One region of the Corynebacterium callunae DSM 20147 genome, then DNA from elsewhere that is predicted to be linked to it. Evidence: riboswitches for the same ligand, from Rfam matches in the RefSeq annotation. Region 1 holds a riboswitch; each other region holds the start of a gene.
The links. A riboswitch is a leader RNA that binds a small molecule or an ion and turns the genes downstream of it on or off. The one in region 1 is predicted to bind thiamine pyrophosphate.
Positions count from the first base shown of each region.

Region 2: it holds a riboswitch for thiamine pyrophosphate, as region 1 does, so the genes downstream of both, thiM (hydroxyethylthiazole kinase) here and H924_RS05110 (ECF transporter S component) in region 1, are expected to answer to the same signal.
Region 3: it holds a riboswitch for thiamine pyrophosphate, as region 1 does, so the genes downstream of both, H924_RS08725 (thiamine phosphate synthase) here and H924_RS05110 (ECF transporter S component) in region 1, are expected to answer to the same signal.
Region 4: it holds a riboswitch for thiamine pyrophosphate, as region 1 does, so the genes downstream of both, thiC (phosphomethylpyrimidine synthase ThiC) here and H924_RS05110 (ECF transporter S component) in region 1, are expected to answer to the same signal.

Region 1 is NC_020506.1:1,065,051-1,069,924, forward strand. It holds gene H924_RS05095 (VOC family protein) at 1-64, shown strand, start outside; gene H924_RS05100 (MFS transporter) at 146-1,435, opposite strand; gene H924_RS05105 (4-hydroxybenzoate 3-monooxygenase) at 1,441-2,646, opposite strand; TPP riboswitch at 2,924-3,033, shown strand; gene H924_RS05110 (ECF transporter S component) at 3,024-3,632, shown strand; gene H924_RS05115 (ABC transporter ATP-binding protein) at 3,632-4,874, shown strand, end outside.
Region 2 is NC_020506.1:1,444,825-1,449,698, reverse strand. It holds gene H924_RS06790 (NAD(P)/FAD-dependent oxidoreductase) at 372-1,772, shown strand; TPP riboswitch at 1,866-1,976, shown strand; gene thiM (hydroxyethylthiazole kinase) at 1,967-2,773, shown strand; gene H924_RS06780 (bifunctional hydroxymethylpyrimidine kinase/phosphomethylpyrimidine kinase) at 2,775-4,874, shown strand, end outside.
Region 3 is NC_020506.1:1,842,298-1,847,171, forward strand. It holds gene H924_RS14580 (PDZ domain-containing protein) at 52-780, opposite strand; gene H924_RS14585 (S1C family serine protease) at 777-1,619, opposite strand; gene H924_RS08715 (ABC transporter substrate-binding protein) at 1,924-2,844, shown strand; gene rplS (50S ribosomal protein L19) at 3,006-3,347, opposite strand; TPP riboswitch at 3,570-3,683, shown strand; gene H924_RS08725 (thiamine phosphate synthase) at 3,683-4,360, shown strand; gene thiO (glycine oxidase ThiO) at 4,357-4,874, shown strand, end outside.
Region 4 is NC_020506.1:1,294,795-1,299,668, reverse strand. It holds gene malP (maltodextrin phosphorylase MalP) at 1-2,203, shown strand, start outside; gene H924_RS06105 (hypothetical protein) at 2,417-2,878, opposite strand; SAM riboswitch class IV at 2,895-3,011, opposite strand; gene H924_RS14125 (Abi family protein) at 3,226-3,576, shown strand; TPP riboswitch at 3,793-3,903, shown strand; gene thiC (phosphomethylpyrimidine synthase ThiC) at 3,902-4,874, shown strand, end outside.

The DNA of each region.
Region 1 (4,874 bases):
GGGCGGATCCTACGGTCAAGTTTTTGATAAATATGGTGTGATGTGGAGCTTCTCTGCAATGTAAGCATTCCTCAAAAACAAAGCAATAGCCTGGTGATCTTAAAAAGATCACCAGGCTATTTTTTAAGGGCGAAGTTAAATTGCTTCACCTACGCAAGGTTTTGGAGGTGGAGAAGATTAGCGCACCTAAGATTCCTACTGCCGCGAAAGCAAAGAAGCCCCAAGGATATGCCAGGTTTGCGCCGACCAAAAGGCCTCCGAGGATTGGGCCGGAGATTGCTCCCAAACGGCCAATTCCTGCAGAAAATCCCATCGCAGTTGCGCGCATTTTTGCTGGGTGGTTTTCGCCGGTGAAGGCATAAACCAGAACTTGAGAACTGAAAACAAAAATGCCGGTAAAAAGCACTGCAGCATATAGACCAACCAGTGGCATACGAATCGCCAATAGAGCTAGGAAAACTGCAGAGAATACAAACCACAACAAAGCGGTCTTACGTGGAGAATGTGTATCGGCCACTTTGCCAGCAATAATTAGGCCGATGACTGCACCGATATTGAGGACCATGAGGAATCCCAGTGAATTTCCCATGTCATAGTCGGCTTGACGCATGATTTGAGGAAGCCAGGTGTTTAGCCCGTAGACCAGCAGCAAACCCATAAATGAGGTGCCCCAAATAGCGATGGTGTTGCGTCGGAAACTTGGCTTGAATAGGGAGGAAAGTGAAGAGGACTCACCAATTTCCGCCGCATGAGTGGAACCTAGATTATCTTCAAGTGGCAGTCCATAAGTTGCTGCTACGCGCTGAGCTTCCTCAACTCGACCCGTGGATTTGAGGAATTGTGGAGATTCCGGCAGGAAGAAATATAGCAATGGGACCAAAATGAGGCCTGGAACTGCACCCACGATGAACATGGAATGCCAGCCAAATGCATCAATGAGGAACATTCCGAGCAAAGCGGTGGCAACTGCACCCACATGGTAACCAGTCATAAGTCTGGTTGAGGCTGAACCAGCTTTTGAACCTGGGCGAAATTCGGTGACCATCGCAATGGCTGTTGGTAGTGCGCCGCCCAATCCCACACCAGCTAAGAATCGCCACAGGGTAAAGAGCGGAATGCTAGAGGTAAAAGCAAGGAGCAGGGTAAATACAGAGAACACCGAAACTGAGAAAATCATGACTCGACGTCGGCCGAGGCGGTCAGTTAAGAATCCAATTGTAAGTGCACCAATGGTCATGCCGATTAGGCCAGTGGTGGAAATCTGGGTAGCCAACGCCGGGGTTAGATGCCAGTTTTTATCTTCCAACATGGCTGGGATGGTTGCTCCCAAAACCACGAGGTCAAAACCATCAAGCACAATTGCAAACCAGAGCAAAGCAAGTACACCAGAAACACTCTTTGAAGTAGCTGGGGGATTAAGTAGAGAAGAAGACATTGTTCTTAAACCTCAAATCGGGGTAGGTCACGGCCGACATACTGCTCAGCAATGTAGCGCTGGCCAGCTTCGGATCCGAGGACGGAATGCAATTCAGCAAAGCGGCGTTGGGTGGCAAAATAATCTTCATCTGGAACTGCATGCAGCATCGAGCTCATCCAATAAGAAAAGTGCTGCGCCTTCCAGACTCGGGGCAGTGCAAGTTTGGTGTAGTCGTCGAGAAGCGCACTGTCTTTTTTCTTTAATGCGCGCACTAACCCTGGTGCCAGCACAGAGACATCAGCCACCGCTAAGTTCAGGCCTTTGGCTCCGGTGGGCGGGACGGTGTGGGCTGCGTCGCCGGCCAGGAAGAGGCGGCCTTTTTGCATGGGCTCGGTAACTGCAGAGCGGAAGCGTAAAACAGCTTTATCAAAAATCTTGCCTTCAGAAACGGTGATGCCGGGGGAGTCTGCACGCAGGTGCAGCTGCTCCCAAATACGATCATCAGACCACATGTCAGGGGTGTCATTGGGGTCGCACTGCAGGTAGTAGCGTTGCACGGTGTCGGTGCGGGTGGAAATTAGTGCAAAACCTTCGGGATGGGTGGCATAAATGAGCTCTTTTTGGGTCTTGGCAGCTTCCACTAAAATGCCAAACCAGGCATAAGGATATTCGTGGCGGACGCGGACTCCACTGCCCTCGGTAATGATTTTGCGATAAGGCGAGCTGGAGCCGTCGGCGGCAATGACATAATCGGCGCTAATGGTGGTTGAGGAGCCATCAGCCTCGGTGTAAACCACTTTGACCTTGTCATTATCAAAACCTCCAGTGCCTCCAGTGCCTTCAACTGCATCAACTGTGGTGGAAAAGAGAAGCTCGCCGCCATCTTCTAAACGCTTCGCAATAAAGTCTTTGAGATATTCATGCTGTGGGTAAATGGCTACTTTATGGCCGGTGATTTCGGTTAAAGGAATACGGATTCTTTCCCCGTTGATGGAAATATCAATTGCTTCATCATGGTCGGCTTCAGCTTCCATTCGGGCGCCTACACCGGTTTCCCGCATGAGATTCAACGTGCCCTGTTCCAAAATTCCAGCGCGGACCGTTTCTTCGACTTCCTTGCGGGTGCGCTTTTCAAAAACGATGGACTCAATGCCCTGCAAGTGAAGCAGATGTGCCAGCGTAAGTCCCGCAGGTCCGGCGCCGATAATGGCAACGGGGATGTGGTTCATGGGGGAGAGTCCTTTCCTAAAGTGAGTCGGGCTAATTAAATCTGTCCAAGTGACATAGGCCTCAAATTATGGCAAAAGCGATATTGGGGCAAAGTGTTCACTCTGCGAACTTCAGGTATTTTTATGGCGAGTGTTACAAGCAGTGGGAACTCTATTATCCGAATCCGGATAAGGGGGTACCTAGGGGTGTGTTTAAGGGGAGGCTTTAAAGCTGAGAGGATTCAATAGGAATCTTGGATTCTGTCCGACCTATGAGTTAGGGTGATCGAGTACACAATTTTATAGGCACGGGTGCTCGGTGAAATTCCGGGCTGAGATGCAGCACAGCTGTAACCGTTGAACCTGATCCGGATAATGCCGGCGCTAGGGAGGAAAAAATGACTACCACTCGTATGTCCAAAAAGGCTTCACAATGGCGAGTTATTGATATCGTCATCGCGGCAGTGCTCGGTGTAGCCTGCGGCTTGATCTTTGTGGTGTGGAATTCCATTGGCTATGCCTGGACCACCGCTTTTGATGCCCTAACCCCAGGTCTCGGCGGCTTTGCTATCGGAATTTGGCTGCTCGGTGGAGTTTTGGGCGGACTCATTATCCGCAAACCAGGTGCAGCAATCTTTGTTGAAGTCCTCGCAGCCTGCGTTTCCGCAGCACTGGCCTCACAGTGGGGAATTGCCACCATTTACTCCGGCTTGGCCCAGGGAATCGGTGCGGAAATCATCTTCGCCATCTTCTTGTACCGCCGTTTTAACCTCTCAGTAGCAGTGCTTTCCGGTATGGGCGCCGGCCTGGGTGCAATTTTGCTCGAGCTTTTCTTCTACGGCAATGCTGCAAAATCCTTGGCCTTTAACGCAATTTATGGTTCCACCGTTTTGGTCTCCGGAGCGATTTTGGCAGGTGCTCTGGGCTGGTTCCTGGTGCGCGCACTTGCCCGTACCGGCGCCCTAGAGCGCTTTGCCGCTGGTCGCGAATACCGCCAGGAAGTCTAATGACCGTTGCGATCGGCACCCGCGTCATCGCGCGGAACTTCGGATATCGCCATGCCTCTCGCAAAAATCCGGCGCTGCAAAACATCAGCTTTGACATCGCACCCGGCGAGCGCGTCCTGCTCACCGGCGCCTCCGGCTCCGGCAAATCCACCCTGCTCGCCGCGTTGGCCGGCGTTCTCGGGGGAGGCGAGGAGGGTGAGAGCAGCGGTGAGTTGCTTTGCGACGCCTCCTCGGTGGGTTTGGTGCTCCAAGATCCAGACTCCCAGGTGATCGCCTCTCGCATTGGTGATGACGTAGCCTTTGGCTGCGAAAACATGGGAGTACCTCGGGCAGAAATCTGGCCTCGTGTGGAACAAGCCCTTGAAATGGTGGGCCTCAACCTGCCTTTAAGCCATCCCACGAAGTATCTCTCTGGTGGCCAAAAACAACGCCTGGCTCTAGCCGGGGTTATTGCCATGGGCGCGCGCCTTATTTTATTGGATGAACCCACCGCCAACCTTGATCCAGTTGGTCAAAAAGAAGTGGTGGCTGCGGTAAATAAGGTGGTCGCTGAAACCGGTGCCACTTTAATTGTGGTGGAACACCACCATGAACTCTGGCTGGATACGATCGACCGGATCATCAATATCACTGATGGTCAAGATCTCAGCCCAGCTGATTTACCTACCCTTGGCCACCTGCCACCGGCGCGACCTGCAACTTCAACATCTCTGATGCGTGGGGAGAATCTGCTTTGTGCCTGGGGTCCAGCACGCTCATTTTCACTGCCAGTAGCAGCATCCACAGTGATTACCGGCCCTAATGGCGCTGGTAAATCCACCTTGGCATTAACCATCGGGGGCTTGATTGCACCTAAAGCTGGAAAGCTTGAACTGGCAGAGCAATTAAGCCAAGGACTAAAAAAGCCACCGCATCGCTGGAAGTCCGCTGAACTAGCTCAACGCATCGGCACCGTTTTCCAGGATCCTGAACACCAATTTGTCGCCCGTACGGTCCGCGCTGAGCTGGAAGTTGGACCAAAGGTGATGCAGGTTGATACTGCTCAACGGATTGAAGAGCTTCTTGATCGCTTGCGTTTGCGTCACTTGGAAAATGCGAATCCCTATACCTTAAGCGGTGGAGAAAAACGTCGCCTCTCAGTAGCAACGGCGTTGGTGGCAGCGCCACAACTCTTGGTGCTGGATGAACCGACATTTGGACAAGATCCAGAAACCTTTAAAGAATTGGTGTGGATGCTGCGCG
Region 2 (4,874 bases), 380 kb from region 1:
TTTTGTGCACCTCCGAGGGCATAAATTCACAAGACCAAAAGTTAAGAAAATTATCTCTCATGCAGTGTACTTGTGCTTAGCTAAACTCCGGCGCAGGCGCGTCGAAATAAACATTAGAAAGACATCTCTAGAAGTCTTCAAAATAGACGTGACATATCTCATCTTTAAGGGCATACTGGTTCAAAGTGAGTGCGAATACCACACAATTTCTGCCTAACAGACAGTGAATTTAGACCCGATCCTGTTTGTTTCCGTGGGAAGGACTATTGTTTAACAGGTACGCGCCACTTCTTTTTATGGCAGCGCCCAAACAACTGCAAACTCAGCGCAGACTCTCATCTGTACAAAACGATCAGGAGACTTTGACAACTATGTCAGTAAACCCATCCCGCCCCGAAGGCGGCCGTCACCACGTCGTCGTCATCGGTTCTGGTTTCGGTGGCCTTTTCGCTGCTAAAAACCTAGCCAAGGCCGACGTCGATGTCACTCTGATTGACCGTACCAACCACCACCTCTTCCAGCCTTTGCTGTACCAGGTGGCAACCGGCATCCTTTCTTCCGGTGAGATCGCACCTTCCACCCGACAGATCCTTGCTAAGCAGGAAAACGTCAACGTTATCAAGGGTGAAGTTACCGATATCAACACCGAGTCCAAGACTGTGACCGCTTCCCTCGGCGAGTACACCCGCGTCTTTGAATATGACTCTCTTATCGTGGGCGCTGGCGCTGGCCAGTCTTACTTCGGCAACGATCACTTCGCAGAGTTCGCTCCAGGCATGAAGTCCATCGATGACGCACTTGAGCTGCGTGCTCGCATTGTCGGCGCTTTTGAGCGTGCAGAGATCTGTGAAGATCCAGCTGAGCGCGAGCGCCTGCTGACCTTCGTTGTTGTCGGTGCAGGTCCTACCGGTGTTGAGCTGGCTGGCCAGTTGGCTGAAATGGCTCACCGCACCCTTGCTGGTGAGTACAAGAACTTCAACACCAACTCCGCAAAGATCATCCTTCTTGATGGTGCTCCTCAGGTGCTGCCACCATTCGGTAAGCGTCTGGGCCGCAATGCACAGCGCACCCTGGAGAAGATCGGCGTTAACGTTCGCCTGAACGCTATGGTTACCAATGTTGACGCTAAGTCCGTCACCTACAAGACCAAGGACGGCGAAGAGCACACCATCGAGTCCTTCTGCAAGATCTGGTCCGCTGGTGTGGCAGCTTCCCCACTGGGCAAGCTCATTGCTGAGCAGACCGGTGTTGAGACCGACCGCGCAGGCCGCGTTATGGTTAACGACGACCTCTCCGTTGGTTCTGAGAAGAACGTCTTCGTTGTTGGCGACATGATGAACTACAACAACCTTCCAGGTGTTGCACAGGTTGCAATCCAGGGTGGCGAGTACGTCGCAGAGCAGATCGCCGCTGAGGTTGAGGGTCGCTCCAACACCGAGCGTCCAGCATTCGAATACTTCGACAAGGGCTCCATGGCAACTGTCTCCCGCTTCTCCGCAGTGGTGAAGCTGGGCAAGATCGAGGTCACCGGCTTCATCGGTTGGGTTCTTTGGTTGGCAGTTCACCTTATGTTCCTCGTCGGCTTCCGTAACCGTTTTGTCTCCGCAATCAGCTGGGGCCTAAACGCTACTTCTCGCAACCGTTGGAACCTGGCTACCACCCGCCAGCAGCTGCACGCTCGTACTGCGCTTTCCAAGCTTGCAAACGATCACGCAACTGATAATGATCAGCCAATCGAGCTGCGCGACACCCACCGTTTTGGTGCCAAGTAAGCTCTAAAGACCTAAGATAAGCGCCTCCTGATTACTTAGGAGGCGCTTTTTTGTGCCTTGTGACAGCGCCCACAAGGACCTTTGCTAGGGTAACTATCAGGCACGGGGTGCCGGGCTGCAGCTCATTGTGCAGCGCGGCTGAGATAAGACCCGTTGAACCTGCTCTAGCTCGTACTAGCGAAGGGATGGCCCATATGGCTGACTCATATCTATCTGCACTTAATATCCTGAGAGAAACCACTCCCCTGGTTCAATGTTTGACCAACGCCGTGGTCATGCAATTTAGCGCCAATGTTTTGCTTGCCGCGGGAGCCTCACCAGCCATGGTGGATACTCCAGCAGAATCTGCAGAATTTGCCCGCATTGCCAATGCAGTGCTGATTAATCCAGGCACACCCTCCACTGAGCAATATCAAGGTATGCACAATGCCATTGCCGGTGCGCAGGCTGCTGGTACACCGTGGGTATTGGATCCTGTTGCTGTTGGTGGTCTTTCCCAACGTACAGAATTTGCAGCGGGTGTCGTCGAAAAGCACCCCACGGCAATCCGTGGCAACGCCTCCGAGGTTGTGGCACTGGCAGGGTTGGGCGCCGGTGGGCGCGGAGTTGATGCCACCGACACCGTCGAAGCCGCCCTGGAGGCAGCTCAGCTCCTTGCCCAGCGCACCGGTGCGGTGGTGGCAGTTTCTGGCGCGGAGGACCTCATTGTTTCCACCGAGCGCACCACCTGGTTGCGATCCGGCGATCCGATGTTGCAATTGGTTATTGGCACAGGTTGTTCCCTCGGCGCCCTGGTCGCCGCTTATCTAGGCGCTACCCGTGGCACGGACATCTCCGCCCACGACGCTGTTTTAGCAGCTCATGCCCACATTGGTGCGGCGGGCCAACTTGCCGCGCAGCGTAGTTCTAGCCCAGGCAGTTTTGCGGTGGCATTTATTGATGCCCTTTATGAGCTAGATTTCGCAACAATTGCCACCCTGTGCAGCATTCGAGAGGCCTAAAATGACCGATTTTTCCCTATATCTAGTTACCGACCCTGACCTCGGCGGAGGCGCGGACAAAGTAGCCGGCATCGTCGAATCCGCCCTTAAGGGCGGGGTGTCAGTGGTACAGCTAAGAGACAAGCTTGTCGACGACAACCTCTTTAGAACCCATGCACAAGAACTTCAAGAAGTCTGCTCCCGTTTTCAGGTGCCGCTATTTGTTAATGATCGGGTAGACATCGCGGCAGAACTTGGATTGCACCTCCATATTGGACAAGAAGATATGTCCTATGTACAAGCCCGTCAGCGCCTGGCAGCAGATCTCATGGTGGGTCTTAGCATTGAAAATATAAGCCAATTGCAGCAGGTTATCGCACAATGTGAAGCCGCAGGTGTGGCTCTGCCAGATGTCATTGGCATCGGCCCGGTTCGCGCAACAGCAACTAAACCGGATGCTGCTCCTGCTTTGGGGATAACCGGAGTAGCAGAAATTGCTGCGCTGGCTAAACGTGCTGGTATTGCTTCTGTGGCTATCGGCGGAGTCAAGCTAGACAACGCTGCAGACTTGTCCGAAACTGACATCTCGGGGCTTTGTGTGGTTTCTGAAATCATGACAGCACTTTCTCCGGCAGCGGCGGCAACAGAAATTCTTCACACATTCCGGGCTCATCGTTCCCCTGCTGTGCCACGGGTTCTTACCATTGCGGGAACTGATCCCACCGGTGGAGCTGGAGTACAAGCAGATCTTAAGTCCATTGCTGCCGCGGGCGGTTTTGGTATGTCTGCAATTACTTCCCTGGTAGCCCAAAACAACCACGGTGTCAGCGCGATCCACACTCCGCCTCTGGATTTTCTGGAGCAGCAGTTTGATTCAGTCTTTTCAGACGTTGTAGTTGATGCCATCAAGATTGGCATGTTGGGCTCAGCTGCCACCATCGCGGTGGTATCGCGCTGGTTGGAAAGCCAGGAACATGGTCCAGTGATTCTTGATCCTGTCATGATCGCGACCAGCGGTGATCGGCTATTAGACCCGGCTGCTGAGCAATCTTTGCGGGAATTAGCTCACCAGGTTGATGTAATCACCCCCAATATTCCAGAGCTCGCGGTGCTGTGTGATAAACCGGCGGCCACTACTTTGGAAGCAGCAATTGCCCAAGCACAAGAATTTGCAGCTGCTTATAACACCACCGTCATTGTCAAGGGCGGTCACCTTAAAGGCAGCAATGCAGATAATGCCGTAGTCCATCCCGACGGCCAGGTTTTTGAGGTGGAAAATTGGCGAGTACACACTCACAACACCCATGGCACTGGGTGTTCGCTCTCTGCAGCCTTAGCTACCCGCATTGCTGCTGGCCACACCGTTGAGTCTGCCTTGGAATGGGCTACCCGTTGGCTTAATGAGGCACTACGTGGTGCCGATGCCCTGCATGTGGGATCAGGCAATGGCCCGGTTGATCACTTCCATGCCCAACGACGCCTAATTGCAGCTGCCGATACCACCCCCTGGGAGCATTTGCGCCAACCGCGGTTAAATGGCAACGGTCCAGACGCCCTAGTTGCACCGGCTAAAACTAAAAGCCCAACCTCCCATATTGCTGCAGCAGGTCCATATACCGCAGCTTTGTGGCAAGCAAGTGGCGATATTATTGCCAAAATCAATGACTCAGGCTTTATTAAAGGCTTGGGCAGTGGCTCCCTTGCAGCCCGTGACTTCCGCTTTTATATTGACCAAGACGCCCAATATCTCTCCCAATATTCCCGCGCCCTAGCAGGTCTTTCCGCTAAAGCACCCGATGCTGCAGCTCAAGTGGCCTGGGCACAGGGCGCTGCGGAATGCCTCATTGTGGAAGCTGAATTGCACCGCAGTTACTTGGGCGGAAAGGACGACGCCGAAAGCTCAGCACCTTCACCTATCACAATGGCCTATACAGATTTCCTGCTGGCTCGCGTGATGGACCAGGATTATGTCATCGGTGCAGCAGCCGTATTACCTTGTTATTGGCTCTATGCCGAGATCGGACTTAATCTCGCCGCACAAAATCACCCTGACCACCCCTATCATGCATGGTTGGATACCTATTCCAGTGAGGAATTTATTGCCGGCACCCAAGCCGCAATC
Region 3 (4,874 bases), 780 kb from region 1:
CTTTTCGACGAGTGACTGCCGCACCATTCAGGTACCTTCAGGTTGATGCTTTTAGAGGAATCGGAAACTTCCGGCGATTGTTTCCAGCACAGTGGTCAGCTCATATTCGCTTTGCAATTGCACAATGAGCACCAGCGTTCCGGTGACCTCATAATCTTGGGTGGCCAGCACCGCTAACGTTGTACCTGCACAGTCATATTGGACATAGTCTCCGCGATAGTAACCATCATCCCATGGCCCTTGGTCTGTCGGATTACAACTGCCAGATGCATCAAATTGCTCCATCGCAGCTGCAGTTGTGAGGGAGGGGTCAGTTCCCATCAACATCAAACCAGGAACATCATAGGAGCTGTAGAAGGCTTCAAGGTCTGGCGCAGCTGCAAGCGAACTCCAATTGCGGCCACTGTCATCCACAAAGGCGCTACCATCAACTTCCGCCCATTCAACAGGAACGGTTACAGCGATGCTATTGGAGTCATCGCTCAGATCTACAGTGTCTCCGCTATATCCTTCGGCAGCGACGGCTGCAGATCCGTCTGTGACATTTTCTCCTGTTACTTCCAGCTCACGGCCGTTAATTTGACCAGCCATCAAAGAACCATCAGAAGGGCGCAAAATCTCCACGTCCATGGTGCCATCGCTGCCGTGAGTATCAAGCACCTGGCAATAACTTGCCAGTGTTCCTTGATCGCCAACACTAACGCCAGCTAGCTTCAGAATCAGGTCACCGGGTTTAATGCCAGCCTTATCTGCAGGACCACCTGGTTCTACCGAGCTCACCCACACTCCGAAGAATTCTGGATCACCGCTGTCCCATGCCGATGCGTTAATTCCGATTGAAGATATCCGTTCACCATTTTTAGGCCTTCAAAAACTTTTTGAACTTCATCACGGTGAATTGCAAAGCTATAGTCCAGGGAATCATCACCCGCGTAGTTCACACCTAGAACCTTGGCATCCGAGGTGACCAGTGGTCCGCCTGAGTTTCCACCACGAATGCGTGCATCATGTTCAATAACCTGGTCCAGCGAAGCCCATAGGGTATCAAATTCAAAATCAGCTTTTGAGACGATGCCGCGAGTTAGAGTGAATTCCTCCGCAGCACCGACCGGATAGCCAGCAGAAAATACATCAAGACCAGTGGTGATATCGCCTTCATACCATTCATAATGTGGCAAATCATCGACATCGAGCTGCACTACAGCCAAGTCGAGACATTCTGAGGCACCTAGAACTTTGACGCTTGCTTTTTCTTTTCCATCTTCACCAAAAGTTGCATCCAGCCGGCCTGCTCCAACCACCACGTGGTTATTGGTGATTGCGATTCCAGAGGAATCGATGATAAATCCCGAGCCTTGCCATGCAGCTTCTGATGCCGTTGTTTGACCAGGTTCAATAAACGTGCCTTGACCACTTATTCGAATGGTGGCGTCCACAATATTGTCAAAGCCAACTGCCGAAATAGATGCGCTTTGCGATGCTTCCACGGTGTTACTAGTTGTGGTTTCATCCGAGGAGGAAGAGCAGCCAGCCAAGAAAATGCTGAGGGTGCCGATGATTACGCAACCGGCCTTAAGTTGCCTTCTATTAACTCGGTCTCTTAGAAATTTTCGTGCCATGACGAGCTCCTAGTTCCCTTGAATGCCCGCTGCGAAGCGACGAAAAACTCAAGATTTCACGCCATTGTGTGCGGGGCAACAGAATCGATAAATAGGAACTAGCAGTGTGTTAATGCAGATACAGCACTTAAGGGAAACAGGTTTTTAAGGTTTTTTCTTAACAGTTAAATCTAAGTGAATTGATAGAAATTCTACTATATTTTTCCCCAAAACTATATAGCTCTTTTTATGCCCCCTCGATTTCAGAGGTATTTATATAAACTTCAATTGACATTTCGTTTTAGGTAAGGCTAACTTTCTTAATATGCAAAAGAACATTAGCCGTCGCTCCTTCCTGGGTGCGATGATCGGAGCTTCCGCCCTCGTTGTCGCAGCCTGCGCCAATAGCTCGAAAGACTCCACAGCTTCTAGCTCCACCACAGCAACTACCGACACCGAACAGAAACAGCGCGTTGTAGCCCTTAACACGGGGCAATTGGACAACCTGCTCAATCTTGGCATCTTGCCAGTGGGTGTCGCTGCAGCTAAAAATGCAGATCTCATCCCACAGTTCCTCCGAGAGCGTTTTGGCGATAAATTTGACCTTGATTCTATTGCTGATTGTGGATTACGCGCAGAACCTGATGTTGAGGCGATTGCAGCCCTTAACCCCACCCTCATTTGTGCAAACTCTCGCGCCGAGGAAACCGTGCTAGAAAAACTGCGGGCAATTGCGCCTGTAGTCACAGGTGCCGGAGGTGGCGAAAACTGGAAAGAAGATTTGGTCACTATCGCGGCTGCCGTAAATAAAGAAGCGGAAGCAAAAAACCTGCTCGCCGCTTATGAGGCAAAAGCTGCCGAAGTCGCAGCTGCTCAGCCAGCAACTCCCCCAACGGTCTCTTTCCTCCGCACCAACGATGATGCTTTCCAAATGTATGGCCTGGAGTCAATGACTGGAACTGTGGCCGCAGATTGTGGTTATGGACGCCCAGCCGCTCAGCAATTTACCGACAAAGCTGGTCATGACCTTTCTGCCGAACTCCTTGCTGAAGCCGATGCTGACTGGATCTTCTACGGTGTCCAAACTGGAGCCCCAAGCCCGGTAGATACCGCACTATGGCCTTCACTGACAGCCGTGCAAAATAATAAGGCCGTAGAAGTTGATTATGACCCCTGGTTTGTTAATGCTTCTCTCGTTTCTGCCGAGATCATCCTCGAGGGTCTTAGCTCCACTATCAAAGCTTAATTAACTCGCTAAAAAGCCCTTGTACACTTCCGCTGAAATGTACAAGGGCTTTTTAGCGGGCAAATTGCAGGATAAAGATGGGAAAACCCCCTAACTCACACGCTAGGTGAAAGTTAGGGGGCAGGTCAGCGGGGTTTAATTCCGCAACCAAGCGATAATAATTATCGCTTCTCCTTGATGCGGGCAGCCTTACCGCGCAGCTCGCGCAGGTAGTACAGCTTGGCGCGACGAACGTCACCACGACGGATGACCTCGATCTTCTCGATGTTTGGGGAGTGTACTGGGAAGGTACGCTCAACACCGATGCCGAAGGAAACCTTACGGACGGTGAAGGTTTCGCGAACTCCGCCACCCTGGCGACGAATGACAACACCCTTGAAGAGCTGGGTACGGGTGTTGGCACCTTCGATAACCTTGACGTGAACGTCGAGGGTATCGCCGGGACGGAAAGCAGGAACGTCGTCGCGCAAGTATGCGGAATCGACCTTATCCAAAAGGTTCATAAAAAATCCTTTGACTAGTAGGGAAAGAGGACCCTGGCGGCACTTCCCCTTTTGGGGCGCTCGGCCGGTTCGTATCCGTTTCAATTATGCGCCGCTGCTACCTGTCCCCCATTACTGCGGGATACGTAGAGTCAACCTAGGTATTCTTTCACATTTACCCCCGATTGACAAACCCAATGCCATACCCGTTGACAAAATAGCTTCCACCGACTTAACTGGCTGCCACTACCCCACGGGTGCCCAAAGCATTGGGCTGAGATTGTGCACTACTGCTGCGCCGGACCGTCTGAACCTGTCTGGTTAACACCAGCGAAGGAAGTGAGGACTTCATAGTTGTGCCTATTCAAAATTCCCCTACCCCACTTGACCTGCGATGTTATGTGGTCACCGGCAGTGGATCCCCTGAACATATTGTGCGTGTAGCCCAAGAAGCCGCAGCAGGTGGCGCGGGTGTTGTGCAGGTGCGCTCCAAACCTATAACCGCCCGCGAGCTGCTGGAATTGGGTGAAAAGGTGGCAACCGCAGTTGCGCTTGCCAATCCGGACACCAAGACGCTTATCGACGACCGCCTCGACGTTGCAGCTATTTTAATGCGCCGCGGACTCCCCGTTCACGGCATCCACCTTGGTCAAAGCGATATTCCAGTTGCAGCTGCTCGTGAATTGCTTGGAGCTGGTGCCATCATTGGGCTAACCACCGGAACCGCCGACCTAGTACACGCTGCCAATGAATATGCCGAGATTATTGATTACATCGGCGCTGGCCCATTTCGGCCAACTCCCACCAAGCAATCGGGACGGCCACCACTCGGATTTGATGGTTACCGAGAACTAGTTCAGATTTCCAAGCTCCCCATTGTCGCCATTGGCGATGTCCAACCTGCAGATGTCTTCGAGCTAGCTGCTACCGGAATTGCTGGTTGTGCCATGGTACGTGCCTTTATGGAGGCGGAATACCCCCGCAGCATTTCAGAAAGCGTAATCACCCAATTTATTGCAGGATCACAAGCATGAATGATCAGGCAATTGTTATTGGTGGCGGCATCATTGGGCTGAGCACTTGTTTTGAATACCAAGAGGCCGGTTTTCAGGTCACGCTTATTGATCGCGATCCGATCTCCGGAGCCACCCAACATGCTGGCGGCATGTTAGCTCCCATGTCAGAGGTGCAATATCAGCAATCTGAGCTGCAAGGATTAATGAAAGCCTCGGCACGGCTCTACCCAGATCTCATTCGTCGAGTACGTCGCCACACAGATCTGCCCACCGGTTATCGAACCAACGGCACCTTATTGGTCGGAGCAGACCGAGCCGATGCCACCCACTTGGGAAATCTGCTGCGCCATATGGAATTTGAGGATGCCGCAGTAGATCCCCTCACGATTCGAGAAGCTCGTGCCTTGGAACCAGCTCTTTCACCACGCATCTCCAAAGCCCTCAGTATCGAAGGAGATCATCAGCTTGATCCCCGACTTTTTGCTAGAGCCTTATTGGACGCAGTTATCAGCCGGGGCGCTGAGCTGATTCA
Region 4 (4,874 bases), 230 kb from region 1:
TTATTTCTCCGCTGAATTCCTCATGGGCCGTGCACTGCTGAACAACCTGACCAACTTAGGTCTGGTTGATGAGGCTGCAGCTGCTACCCGTGAGCTGGGCCATGAGCTCACCGACATCCTGGAAATTGAAAATGACGCAGCACTGGGCAATGGTGGCTTGGGCCGCCTCGCCGCTTGCTTCCTGGATTCTGCTGTTACCCAGGACTACCCCGTTACTGGTTATGGTCTGCTCTACCGCTTCGGTCTTTTCCGTCAGTCCTTTAACGAGGGCTTCCAGGTAGAAAAGCCAGACCCATGGCGCGAAGAGGAATATCCTTTTACTATTCGTCGTGCATCCGACCAGTTGGTTGTGTGCTTTGACGATATGAAGACCCGCGCTATTCCTTATGACATGCCGATCACCGGCTATGGCACTCACAACGTGGGAACTCTGCGCCTGTGGAAGGCGGAGCCGTGGGAAGAATTCGATTACGATGCCTTCAACTCACAGCGCTTTACGGACGCCATCATCGAACGCGAGCGCGTTTCCGATATCTGCCGCGTGCTCTACCCCAATGACACCACCTACGAGGGAAAGAAGCTGCGCGTTCGTCAGCAGTACTTCTTCACCTCTGCTTCCCTGCAGGCCATGATTCAGGACCACCTGGCGCACCACAAGGACCTCAGCAACTTTGCCGAGTTCCACTCCGTGCAGCTCAATGACACTCACCCAGTGTTGGCTATCCCTGAGCTTATGCGTCTGCTCATGGACGAGCATGACATGGGCTGGGAAGAATCCTGGGCAATCGTATCCAAGACCTTCGCGTACACCAACCACACCGTGCTCACCGAAGCTCTTGAGCAGTGGGATGAGCAGATCTTCCAGCAGCTGTTCTGGCGCGTGTGGGAAATCATCGCAGAGATCGATCGTCGCTTCCGTTTGGAGCGCGCAGCCGATGGACTGGATGAAGAGACCATCAACCGCATGGCTCCAATCCAGCACGGCACTGTTCATATGGCATGGATTGCCTGTTACGCGGCATATTCCATCAATGGCGTGGCAGCGCTGCACACCGAGATCATCAAGGCTGAAACCTTGGCTGATTGGTATGCCCTGTGGCCAGAGAAGTTCAACAACAAGACCAACGGTGTTACCCCACGCCGCTGGCTGCGCATGATCAACCCAGGCCTGTCTGACCTGCTCACTCGGCTTTCCGGTTCCGATGATTGGGTAACCGATCTGGATGAGCTGAAGAAGCTGCGCTCCTATGCCGACGATAAATCCGTGCTTGAGGAACTCCGCGCCATCAAGGCTGCAAATAAGCAGGACTTCGCCGAGTGGATCCTCGAGCGCCAGGGCATTGAGATTGATCCAGAATCCATCTTTGACGTGCAGATCAAGCGCCTCCACGAGTACAAGCGCCAGCTCATGAACGCCCTCTACGTTCTGGACCTTTACTTCCGCATTAAGGAAGATGGCCTCACCGACATCCCAGCACGCACTGTCATCTTTGGTGCAAAGGCCGCGCCGGGTTATGTTCGCGCCAAGGCGATTATCAAGCTCATCAACTCTATTGCTGACTTGGTAAACAACGATCCTGAGGTTTCCCCGCTGCTCAAGGTGGTTTTTGTAGAGAACTACAACGTCTCCCCTGCTGAGCACATCTTGCCTGCTTCTGATGTCTCCGAGCAGATTTCCACGGCCGGCAAGGAAGCCAGCGGTACCTCCAACATGAAGTTTATGATGAACGGCGCCCTTACCCTGGGGACCATGGACGGCGCCAACGTGGAGATCGTGGATTCTGTGGGCGAGGAAAACGCCTATATCTTCGGTGCTCGCGTGGAAGAATTGCCAGCCCTGCGCGAAAGCTACAAGCCATATGAGCTCTATGAGACCGTCCCTGGCCTCAAGCGCGCATTGGACGCCCTGGATAACGGCACCCTCAACGACAACAACAGTGGCTTGTTCTATGACCTCAAGCATTCCTTGATCCACGGTTATGGAAAAGACGCCAGCGACACCTACTACGTGCTTGGCGATTTCGCAGACTACCGCGAAACCCGCGACCGCATGGCCGCCGACTACGCCTCCGATCCGCTGGGTTGGGCGCGCATGGCCTGGATCAACATTTGCGAATCCGGCCGCTTCTCCTCCGACCGCACAATCCGCGACTACGCCACCGAGATCTGGAAGCTCGAGCCAACTCCTGCTGTTAAAAAGTAGGTTTTAACCTCTGCTTCTAACAAACGGCTAACCCTTTTGGGTTAGCCGTTTTTTGGGGTTAAGGGGTTTAAAAGAGGGCTTTTCGACGAGTGTTGGTGGGCATTCTTATTTCCCACAATGGCAAGGGGCTTCGTCGAAAAGCGCGCTTCGTGCCCCTGAAAAATAGTTTTCCCGCGCGGGAAGCGCCTGATCAAACCGCGCGGTCATTTCTACCTAATCCTGTTCAGTGCCATATTCCCGCTCAACATACTTGAAAGCCTCTAAAGCCTGTTTAAATCCTTCGTGAAAATCCAGGCCCGGGCTTGTTGGCACTATCCCCAGGGAAATATTGCCATAACAACCATTGCGGTCGTACTTCGGACCAATACTGACCATGTAATGCCCATTTTTGGACTCAAAACGCATGAGGCGTCTGGTTGGACTAGATCCACTCCATTCAGCCAGACCACCATTTTTTACAAACCATTCCATCCGAGCCGGATCATGATTCCAACCGCGAATATGTTCCCCACCAGCATCAAACTCGACGAACTGGCCATCCATACGCAGGTTAGTAACTGGCTCCCATGTCGCCCTTTCGCGCAAAACCTTTACTTGTAGGTAGAAGGGTTCGTGTCCTGGTAAATGATGTCCGCAGCTATTGGGCAATGGAGGCTTAGCAGAAATATTCCCCATGGGAATCTCCTTCAAAAAATCGCTCTTCTCTGCATTCTTTTGAGTACAGAGCCGATCTTCCTTCGGGGGCACCGTGCGCGATGCGCGGTTGCCAGTCAGCCTGCCGAAGGGCTTGCGGCTGATCTTCTTGATCGTGAAATCGACATTAACAGACAGCTTGGTCTAGATGCAAGCCGAATTTATAATGTCCCAATCCTTTTGTGTCGATGGATTCACCGATACCCTAGCCACTCTATTCAGGGCATCAGATACGAGCGCTTGAAGAAAAAACAAGAGCCCCGGTGATGTACCAAAATGGTAGGGATCACTCCGGGGCTTAGGAATCCTAAGCGTAAGACCTTGGCGACGTGACTGGCAACTCCCCTACATCTATCGCAGAGCTCGAACAGTGGTTCTCCATCCCTAGAATGAATACATACCGAAATTCTGAAAATCCCGAAAGTTTTTACATCTGGAATACCCAGTTATCTAAAGCATATTTAGAAGATATACAACATGTAGAAGTGCTTTTAAGAAACAGGGTTGACGCCCAATTACGATCTGCTCGTGGCCCCTTCTGGTTTGAAGATGATAGCTATTTTAGATTTGCTCAACAGTTCAAAAAAGCTCTAACAACCGCCAAAAGAAGAACTAAAACAAACGATTCTCCTGGGAAAATAATCACCGCTCAGCAAGTCACATTTAAACGTCGAAAATAGGAACCTCAATATGTTTGATTCAGCAGTTTTTAATGTCGCCTCTTGGATTGAGAAAGGATTCAAGACCACTCACGGGTGTCTGAGATTCGCAGGCAACGGCCGAGTTAGAACCACTACGTAGGCGTACCTCACCATCACCCCGTCGAAAAGCGCCCTCTCTTAACCCCCGCAAGGGGGTAACTTTTACGCGCACGCGTGCAACGCGCTAGTTTTGACGGCAGTCCCCACGGGCGCCCGAGCACGGGCTGAGATCGCGCTGATTGCTGCGCGAGCACCGTTTGAACCTGTCCGGTTAGCACCGGCGAAGGAAGAGAGGAATGGTGCAATGCCGCCTACCCAAAATGAGATCCACCCGAAACACAGCTACTCCCCCATCCGCAAGGCCGGTCTCGAGGTCCCGGAGACTGAAATCCGCCTTGATGACTCGCCAAGCGGCCCCAACGAACCCTTCCGCATCTACCGCACCCGTGGCCCAGAAACCGACCCCAAGCAGGGACTTCCGCGTCTGCGCGAGTCATGGATCACCGCCCGCGGCGACGTTGCCGCCTATCAGGGGCGCGAGCGTTTGCTTATCGACGACGGTCGCTCGGCAATGCGTCGAGGTCAAGCTTCGGCAGAATGGAAAGGCCAAAAACCAGCTCCTTTGAAGGCGCTACCTGGCAAAAGAGTCACCCAAATGGCCTATGCGCGCGCTGGCGTGATTACTCGTGAAATGGAGTTTGTGGCGCTGCGCGAACACGTTGATGCGGAGTTTGTGCGCTCGGAGGTTGCACGCGGTCGGGCGATTATTCCCAACAACGTCAACCACCCCGAATCTGAACCGATGATTATTGGTCGCAAATTTTTGACCAAAATCAACGCCAATATTGGCAATTCTGCGGTCACTTCTTCAATCGAGGAAGAGGTGTCCAAGCTGCAGTGGGCCACGCGCTGGGGTGCCGATACCGTGATGGATCTATCCACCGGCGATGATATTCACACCACGCGCGAATGGATTATCCGCAACTCCCCCGTTCCTATCGGCACCGTCCCGATCTACCAAGCGCTGGAAAAAGTAGATGGCGTGGCCGCAGACCTTAACTGGGAAGTATTCCGCGATACAGTCATTGAGCAGTGCGAACAAGGCGTGGACTATATGACCATCCACGCCGGCGTCCTGCTGGCTTATATCCCACTGACCACCCGTCGCGTCACCGGCATTGTCTCACGCGGCGGATCCATCATGGCCGGTTGGTGTCTGGCGCACCACCGCGAATCATTCCTCTACGAGCATTTCGACGAGCTGTGCGAAATTTTTG